3 regions of the Thermosediminibacter oceani DSM 16646 genome follow, and region 3 is predicted to be linked to each of the others. Evidence: riboswitches for the same ligand, from Rfam matches in the RefSeq annotation. Region 3 holds a riboswitch; each other region holds the start of a gene.
The links. Region 3 has a riboswitch for cyclic di-GMP ahead of istA (IS21 family transposase). Riboswitches for the same ligand answer to the same signal wherever they lie in the genome.
Positions count from the first base shown of each region.

Region 1: linked by a shared signal. The riboswitch ahead of TOCE_RS02380 (chemotaxis protein CheW) and the one ahead of istA (IS21 family transposase) in region 3 are both predicted to bind cyclic di-GMP.
Region 2: linked by a shared signal. The riboswitch ahead of TOCE_RS08770 (helix-turn-helix domain-containing protein) and the one ahead of istA (IS21 family transposase) in region 3 are both predicted to bind cyclic di-GMP.

Region 1 covers NC_014377.1:470,349-473,554, forward strand. Annotated here, with positions in the region: gene TOCE_RS02375 (methyl-accepting chemotaxis protein) at 1-1,225, opposite strand, end outside; gene TOCE_RS02380 (chemotaxis protein CheW) at 1,203-1,679, opposite strand; cyclic di-GMP riboswitch class I at 1,783-1,876, opposite strand; gene TOCE_RS02390 (bacteriohemerythrin) at 2,152-2,556, shown strand; gene TOCE_RS02395 (protein-glutamate methylesterase/protein-glutamine glutaminase) at 2,757-3,206, shown strand, end outside.
Region 2 covers NC_014377.1:1,747,430-1,750,635, forward strand. Annotated here, with positions in the region: gene TOCE_RS08760 (carbohydrate ABC transporter permease) at 1-572, shown strand, start outside; gene TOCE_RS08765 (sigma-70 family RNA polymerase sigma factor) at 603-1,028, opposite strand; gene TOCE_RS08770 (helix-turn-helix domain-containing protein) at 1,106-1,372, opposite strand; cyclic di-GMP riboswitch class I at 1,462-1,549, opposite strand; gene TOCE_RS12795 (peptidoglycan-binding domain-containing protein) at 1,800-3,206, opposite strand, start outside.
Region 3 covers NC_014377.1:1,604,753-1,607,958, reverse strand. Annotated here, with positions in the region: gene istA (IS21 family transposase) at 1-862, opposite strand, end outside; cyclic di-GMP riboswitch class I at 1,206-1,294, shown strand; gene istA (IS21 family transposase) at 1,518-3,032, shown strand; gene istB (IS21-like element helper ATPase IstB) at 3,026-3,206, shown strand, end outside.

The DNA of each region.
Region 1 (3,206 bases), 1.1 Mb from region 3:
CCATATCCTGGGCTCCGGCCGAAATCTGGCTAACGGTCTCGGCTACCTGTTCGGCAGCCTGGGCGGTATCCTGAGCTCCCTGCGATATCTCCCTTATAGCCTTTTCCAGGTTGGCAATGGCGGTGCCCATGAAGCCGAGAACTGTTTTAGTATTTTCGAGCATTTTCTTGAGAGAGCTGCCGAGGGTTCCGAGTTCGCCGAAAAATCCCTCGGGTACTTCTACCCGGAGGTCCCCCGTTGCCAGGGTATCGGCCACCGCCGTGAGCTTAAGTATGGGCGAAGATAACTGCCGGCTGAAAACGACGGCTGCAGCGATGACGATAACCGTCACGACCAGGATCAGGGTGATGGTGGACCAGAAAAAGCTTTTCAGTCCCGCGTATACTTCGTCCGACGAGGCGGTGACGCATAAGGACCATCCGGTGTTCTTAACCGGGGAGAAGGCGGCAAGTTTGTATTCTCCGCTGTATTCATACCTTACGGTGGCTTCTTCGCCCTTTATCATGCGTTCCCCGACCCTGTTCAACGACTCGGACTCGGTCTTTGTTATGTTCATGTTCATAACCATCTTTTCGTCCGGATGGGCTATGGTGGTGCCCATTTTGTCCACCAGGAAGGCATACCCTGTGGTACCGTATTTTACCGAGTTTATGATGTTGATAAGGGCGTTCGCGTTTACATCGGCACCTACTATGCCGGTTATACCGCCCTGACCTTTCACGGGGGCCACTATGACCAGAATTTTGTCACCGGTTACCTTATCGATGACGAGTTCCGATACGGTGGTTTTGCCCGTAGACATTATTTCCTTGAAATACTGCCGGTCGTTGATATCGGTGATTGGCTTGGTGATGTCGTCGTTCAGGTACGAGTAAACTTTGCCGTCAGGCGTGGCGTACCAGAGGAGCTGGACGTCCGGTGCTGCAGGCTGTACCGTTTTTAATATGGGGATTAAACTTTCTAAGTTACCGCTCTTAATTACGGGATTTTCCGCGAGGGTTTCCAATATCTCCATTCTTTCGCTGACCCAGAGGTCGATAACGCTGGCCGCGGATACGGCCTTTCCGAGTAGTTCCCGGTCGGCTGCATGGGTCAAGTTGTTTTTTGAGGTGCTGTAGTTGAAGAAGCTCAAGACTATAAGGGGTACGAGGGATATAAGAAGGAACAGAACGGTCAACCTTGTCCTTATTCCACCACTTATTTTAATTCCCTTCAGCTTTTTCATATGTATCCTCCTTCGAGAAATTTTTTAGCTGGTCTTTTTCTGCCACATTGAGTATTTCACTCGTTTTAATAAGTATTACTATATTATCTCCCATCTTTGCCAGCCCATGGATGAAGCGGGCATCGATGGTCAAGGCCTCTGGAGGTTTTTCCAGGTCTTCCTCTTCCAGTGCCGCTACTTCGGTGACATAATCCACTATGAGCCCCGCCGTGGTTTCATCGATATTTACCACAATGATCCTGGAGTCTCTTGTTATTTCACCGTCGGCAAGGCCGAACCTCTTTTTGAGGTCTATCACGGGAATGATTCTCCCCCTTAAGTTTATTACCCCTTCGATAAAATGAGGGGCTCTGGGGATATGCGTTATTTCCATCATTCTGATGATTTCCTGCAGATCGAAAATGTCTATGCCGTAAAGTTCCTTTCCGAGGCCGAAAACTACTACTTGTCTCAAGCTCTCCCTCCTTTCCTGTAATAAAAAAAGCAGCCTTCAAAATGTAATCAAAGATTTGGCTGCCCTGGTTGGAACCTTTCCTTGGCCGATGGCCTTTCAATGAGCCGGCAACCTGGCAGCCGTAGCTCCATCATCAATGGAGCCGTAGGCCCATGGCTTTGCGCCCCTGCCTTTCGACAGGTTTGCCTTTTATCGGCGGTATATGTCGAATTACGCAAAAAATAACTACTAATATTTTACATTTTTTACTTTTACATAGTCAAGCTATATTTTTCCATATCAGAAAAATCGTATTTACAATACAACTTATAGCGGCAAAGGTTGCGGCTTGCGCCGGAAATCTTTTTCACCAAAACGGGAATTCCTCTTCGAATTGGGAGAACCGCTGGAAAGTTGAAAAAGGTCCCGCCGGAGCAGGATTAAGGATTTATTTGGAGAATATATATCGTGACAAAGATGGGAGGGATATTTTATGGCGGTAATGTGGACGGAGGACCTTTCCACAGGAGTAAGTCTGATCGACGAACAACACAAGGAGCTTTTCAAAAGGGTGAACGACCTGCTTTTGGCCTGCTCGAAAGGGAAAGGTAGGGAAGAGGCCGTAAAGGCCATTGATTTTCTAGGTGAATACATCGTCATGCACTTCGGCGCCGAAGAAAAATACATGCGGGAAAACGATTTTCCCGGCTACCAGGCACATAAAAAGCAGCATGACGGCTTTGTAGCGGAATTCAAAGAAATAAAGCAAAGAATGGAGCAGAACGGCCCTACGGTGGACCTGGTGGTAAAAATAAACCATTTCCTCATCGATTGGCTTATAAATCACATCAAAAAGACGGATAAAGCGCTGGGAGCGTTTTTGAAGAATAAGATTTGAAGTAAGATAGCTAGCTGAGCCAATTTGGGGCTGGTAACCCCCAACTTAAAATTTTTTAATAATAAAAAATCAATGAGGTAATTGGAAAACATTGCATTAAATGGTATTATTATATTATCGAGTAGTATATTATACAGTATAGTGAGGCATTAAAGGGACTACCGACTATGGGACGGGGTGAAATCCATGAGGTGTTCGTCGTGATAAGGGTTTTGGTAGCGGATGATTCTGCGCTGATGAGGCTCATTATAAAGGACCTGCTGGAAAAGGACCCCGAAATAAAGGTAGTGGATACCGCCGGAAACGGCAGGGAAGCCGTCGAGAAAGCCGAAAGGCTAAAACCCGACGTCATTACGCTGGACGTTAATATGCCGGAGATGGACGGGCTTTCTGCTTTAAAAAAGATCCGTGAAAAAAAACTGGGCAATGTTTTGATGCTTTCGTCCCTGACCCGGGAAGGCGCCAGCGTGACCATCAAGGCTCTGGAGCTCGGCGCCTTTGACTTCGTGGCAAAGCCCGGAGGGAGCATATCGCCCGACATAAAGGAATTCGCGGATGAAATAATAGCCAAAGTGAAGGCCGGCTATAACGCCCGGGATATCCGGGAAAGACCGGTAAATCCGCCGGCGCCCGGCATACATTTCACTTCA
Region 2 (3,206 bases), 140 kb from region 3:
TGTCTTCTTTTGCCGCTTACGCCATAGCCAGGCTCAAATTCAGGGGCAAGGCCCTTATTTTGGCCCTGGTACTGTCGGTATCCATGTTCCCGGGCATATCCATAATAAGCCCGCTCTTCCTGTTTTTGAAAAAGATAAACCTTTTAAACACACATCTTGGGCTTATTCTAACTTACACCACTTTTACCATACCGTTATCCCTCTGGATCCTGACGTCCTTTTTCCGAGAGATACCCTTCGAGCTGGAAGAATCGGCCAAGGTAGACGGAGCGACACCAATGCAGGCATTCCTGAAGATTATCTTTCCGCTTGCTGCACCGGGGATGTTCACCACGGCCATACTAACTTTCATAGCAGCCTGGAACGAGTTCCTCTTCGCCCTGGTATTCAACACCAAGGACCTAATGCGTACAGTGCCGGTAGGGATAGCCATGTTCCCCGGCGAGCATGAACTCCCCTGGGGGGACATCGCGGCGGCATCGGTGGTAGTAACCGTTCCGCTTATAGTGATGGTACTAATATTTCAGAAGAGAATCATTTCGGGCCTCACCGCCGGAGCTGTCAAGGGATAGCAAAAAAAGCCATAGCGCGAGCTATGGCTTTCAGATTGCACGCAGGTATTTTTTCAACTTACTCAAAGCCCTGTTCTTTATCTTATTTACCGCCGGCTGGGATATCCCCAGCCTTTCGGCTACTTCTTTCTCGGTGGCACCTTCAAAGACCGTCGCCATTATAACTTTTTGCTGCCTTGCCGTCAGCATCATCAGAGCTTCCCTGACGAATATCCTGTCTTCCACCCGTGACAGTACATCGATCCCGTCTGCCAGGGTGTCTATCAATTCCGGAGATTCGCCATCGTTATCCCTGTCCACTCTGTTGTTTAAAATCAGGAGCTCGTGTTGTTTCAGTTTTTTCTGCTTCAAATAAAGTCTTCTCGCTTCTCTCTTAAGTCCCTTTAAAAACCAGGCCGCAATCCTTGCGTCTTCGGGGTCGAGGTCGAGTTCGTAGAATTTGGGGATACTGACCATACAGCTTCACCTCCCCGGTTTATTCCCTTACCATATAAAAGAGGAGACATGAAGTCGTATTATAACCCCCTGTAAAATTATTCTTGCTTTTTTATATCGTTTTTCTCCCTCAGAGAAGCCAGATAGCGATTCAGTTCTTCCCTGCCCCACCTGGTATCGGGCTGGTAGCGCTTTACCGCCTTTACAATCCACTCCACCAGGTTGGAATACATTTCTCCGTTACCCACCCTGCGCGTGTATTTTTTAACTATGGGCACAAACCTTTCAACTAGCTGGACAAGGGCCTCCTCATCGCCGTCTTTTGCCCTATATATTAATTCCCTAAGCTTTGGTTTCATCCCCATACCAAAAAAGTGCCCCCCTTTCCGAGTCTATATCCGAAAACAAAAAAGACCCGCCACCGAAAAAGAGAGCGAGCCAGATCGTTTTGGTCAGCGGCAACCAGGCTGTCATAGTGCAAAAGCACCTTAGACCCTATGGCTTTGCGCCCCCACCTTTCGGTGAGTTTGCCCTTTTCGCTGTCTATCTTATTTCCTCTTTTTTAATATTATAACAATATATATTACTACAAATTCCTTTATTTTCCTGCTGTTTTAATGGTTAACCAATAAATATTTATCTCCCCGCAGTTTTTGAGCAGAAGAACTGAACCTGAACTGAGTTTCCGGGTAATCGAGATAAAAAAGACGGTTAATAGGCTACTAATCCTTTTCAAGGCCTATTAACCGTCTTTTAAAAATTTACCTTTTTTATTTTACTTGCTTTGAATTATTACTTAGCAGCCTTAGCAGCTGCCACGATTGCCGATATATAACCGTGTGTGTCCGCCAAGGTCGCACCGGTTACCGCATCCACCATATTTTCCGGGGTTGTTTGTGCAAGTTTTGCCTCTAATTCGCTGATGGTCTTACCTTTTACGTAATTTACAATTGCTGCGAAGTTCTTATCTATGGGAACTGTAGAACCTGCTTTTTCCTTCATATTATTGCTGTAGTATGCCGCATTGGTCAGCTTCGATGCCAATACGTAGCCTTCAGGATAATTTTTGCCTAAGTCCCCATCGGAATTGGGAACTCCCGTTGCCACATCTTTAGGCATGAACTGGTAGTCATCAATATACGCTGCAACTATCTTGTTCCCTACAACAACCGCTGCTGCAAGTGTAAAGCACTTCGAAGGATGAGCTGAATAGTCAACTTTCCCAATTTTAATATTGCTTAAATCCTTCACATCGACTTGGAATGAATAGCTTGCATCAGCATTTTTAGCAGCCTTAGCAGCTGCCACGATTGCCGATACATAACCGTGTGTGTCCGCCAAGGTCGCACCGGTTACCGCATCCACCATATTTTCCGGGGTTGTTTGTGCAAGTTTTGCCTCTAATTCGCTGATGGTCTTACCTTTTACGTAATTTACAATTGCTGCGAAGTTCTTATCTATGGGAACTGTAGAACCTGCTTTTTCCTTCATATTATTGCTGTAGTATGCCGCATTGGTCAGCTTCGATGCCAATACGTAGCCTTCAGGATAATTTTTGCCTAAGTCCCCATCGGAATTGGGAACTCCCGTTGCCACATCTTTAGGCATGAACTGGTAGTCATCAATATACGCTGCAACTATCTTGTCACCCGCAACCGCAGCTATCGCAACCGTAAAGCTCTTGGAAGGATGAGCTGAATAGTCAACCTTTCCTATCTTTACCACGACTTTTTCACTTTGTGATACCTGCTGCTGTGTAGGTTGTTTTGTAGTTTGTGCGGGCTTTGCAGCCGCTGTTTTCGCCGGAGCCGGCATTAGTTTTGCAAGAGTTTTGGGGCCTACTATTCCATCTACCTTAAGGCCATTTTTCTTTTGGAAATCTTTTACCGCCGCTAAAGTTTTGGGGCCAAATATACCATCTACCTTGAGCTTGTAGCCGCGCTGATTAAGCATGGTTTGCAGGAGTTTTACATCCTGACCATAGGAGCCCAAGGCAAGTAAGCGTTTAATACCGCTTGTGCTGGAAGTTTTTGTAACGGTAGGAGTTGATTTTTTAACGGCGGTTTGCGTTTTGGTGGATTTGGTAGTCGTTGCCGGTGTCTTTGTTGTTTGTTTTTGCGTTGAAGTATTCTGTGAACTGGTTGCCGCAGAAACGGCATCTACCTTAAAAATGGCGCTTTGAACCGGTGCAATGACGGA
Region 3 (3,206 bases):
GGTTTTCTTCCTTCAGGCGGTCAATAGGCTTTTCCCCGGTGGTGCCGTGAATCCTCCTGTTTTTCTTTTCGCACCACACTATTGCCTGGTGGTTTAAGTCACCGTAGTTTATGAACTTCCTACCCGGCAGGAAGTTGCTTTTGACAAAGTCTATTCCGCTTTCTACTTTGCCTTTGGTCTGTGGACGTCGTGCTCTGCACACTTTAGGGGTAAATCCAAGGGTTACAGCCAGGTCTTCAAAGATGGAGTTCCATATGGGCTTTCTGTTTTCTCCGGTGCCAAGTATTACGGTCTTCATTCTGTCGGTAAGGACTATGTCGGTCACTCCGCCGAAGTATTCAAACCCGCGGATCAGGCAGCGGATGAAGGTATGTATGTCGCAGCGGTTTGTGAATTCTACGTATATGGCTCTGGAGTAACCCAGTACCATGACGAAGACGTAAAGCTTACGTATTTCGCCGGTTTCCTCGTCAATGTAGGTGTATTCGCCCCAGTCGACCTGGGCCTGCTGGCCGGGCTTGGTTTCGTAGCGGCATACGGCAGGAACCTGTTTTGGGGGTCTAAATTGTCTTACATAGTCCCTTAAGATAGTGCGGCCGCCGGTATAGCCTTCTTCTTTGATTCTTTCGTAGATAACTTCGCAATTGAATATACCAAGATTTATGAGCTCTTGAATGGTATCTTTGTATGGATCGAGCTTTGATCCTCTTTTGGGATGCGGCTTCCTTTCGGGAATGCCCTCTGCCCTTAAGTATTTTCTTACCGTATTCCTTGAACGGCCTGTTTCTCGTGCAATTGCACGGATGCTCTTGCCCATTGCTCTTAATTCGTGTAACATGATAATAGATCCACTCCCTAGCACTTATTTCCCTCCGATCTTTTGGCTGGTATCAGAGGGATATTTCGCCAGGGGGTGGGTCAATTCCTTTTCGTTGCTCCTGGGTCAATTATACACCGGCGGTGACATCAACCACCTCCTTATGTTTGTCCCTTGTTATTTAAAGAGTAAATAAGAGGGTATTTTAATACCCCCCTATTAAAAAATTTTTAATCCTTCCCATTCGGGATACGATTAATTTCTTTTTTATGTCCTTTTTCGGGAATAATTTGGGATTAAATATTTACGTATTCGGCTATATCGGCAGGAAAATTAAGGAATATGGAAATATAAATTTTAAAATTATCAATTAAAGAGAAATAATACACAGAGAAAAGGGTAAACTCAATGAAAGGTAGGGGTGCAAAAGCCATAGGGTCTAAGGTGCATTTACATTATAACAGCATGGCTGCCGCTGAATAAAAAGATCTGGCTAGCTTTCTTTTTCGGCGGCGATTCTTTTTTGGTTTCAATGTTGTTTATTGCATAATTAAAATGGACAGAGTTGCAAAATAAAATCCCCACTTTTGCAACTCAAAAATCCCCAAATTTGCAAAGGTCATTGCAGGCACCCCTAAAAACCTTTACCCTTGTAGTTAGGGAAATCTTAACTGCAAGGGAGGATTGGAGGATGCTCACAATGACCCATATTGATAATATCAGAAAAGCGTTCTTTATGAAAGGGCAAAATATCAGCGAGATAGCCCGGGAATTCCAAAAAGACCGAAAAACTATACGCAAGTATATTTATCAAGAAGACTGGAACACCAGGGTTAAAGTTGAAGAAGTTAAACATACCTTCCCAAAACTCGACCCTTTCAAGGCGGATATAGATCAGTGGCTTGAAGAAGATAAAAAAGCTCGCAAAAAGCAGAGGCATACCGCCAAAAGGATTTATGACAGGCTCTGTGAAAAATACCAAGATAAGTTTAACTGTTCTTACCGCACCGTAGCAGGCTACGTAGCCATGAGAAAAAAAGAATTGTACCAGGACAACTCATGTCGTCTGCCGCTGGAACATATCCCGGGTGAAGCGCAGGTGGATTTCGGTGAGGCAGACTTTTACGAAAACGGGACGCTGCATCACGGATTTTATCTGAACCTGTCGTTTCCCTACAGTAACGTAGGATATACCCAGCTTTTCAAGGGAGAAAACCAGGAATGCCTGTTTCAGGGACTTAAGGACATATTTGAACACTTGGGGGGAGTACCCCGTAAGCTATGGTTTGATAACGCCAGCACTATCGTGAAACTCTCGAAAAATGGAGAGCGCAAACTAACCGACGCCTTCCTGAGGTTCAAGCAGCACTATGGTTTTGAAGCGGTATTCTGTAACCCTGCTTCCGGCCATGAAAAGGGTAATGTGGAAAACAAGGTGGGATACCACCGGCGCAACTTCCTTGTCCCGGTCCCCAGGTTTGAAAAGCTGGAGGATTTTAACCGCGAACTTTTACGATTGTGCGACCGGGACATGCACCGCGAACACTACCGGAAGGAGGCATCCATAGCCGAACTTTTTAATGAAGACCGTAAGGCTCTGCTTGAGCTGCCTACCGTTCCTTACGAGGTAGCCGGTTACATAACAGTCAAAACCAACGCCTACGCCAAATTCAGCTTGAACGGTGGAAAGCACCTATACTCTACCGCCCCCAAATACGCCAACAGCCGGGTGCTTGTAAAGATAACAGCCCATGAGGTCATACCGCTGGATGAGAGCCACCGGGAAATCGTGCGCCACCGGCGGCTTTACGGGGACAACAAGCAAGAAAGCATGGACTGGCTGCCATATCTTACCCAGCTTTCCCGCTGTCCGGGAGCCCTTAAGTATTCGGGAATATACAGCATGCTGCCGGACCCACTCCGGGAATACCTCGACGGCTTAAGCAAAAGTGAGCGCGGCAAAGCGCTCAAGGCTTTGGCTGTGCTTTGTACCAAAAGCAGTTTTGAACAGGCTGTGAACGCTGTAGCCGAGGCTCTCCTTTACGGAGTGCAGGATTTAGACAGCCTCGTAGCCATCCATAACAGGATAACGGGTATAACCCCGCAGTTGGAGCCGGTAAAGATTCCGGAAGGGGTTCCTGAACTCACTGCATTCCGCTTCAATGCAGAAGACTATGACAAAGCCTTTCTGAAAGGCGGTGCCAATTTATGCTGAAGGACGAAATCGCCGCCTGCTGTAAAGCATTAAAACTCAGCCGCAATCTAGTGGAAAACTGCGACAAGATCGAGGCTCAAAGCCATGAAGAATACCTGCTGAAGCTGCTAAGATTAGAACTGGAGCACAGAGACGCAAGCCGAAAGGACAGGCTTTTGAAAAATGCGGGCTTTT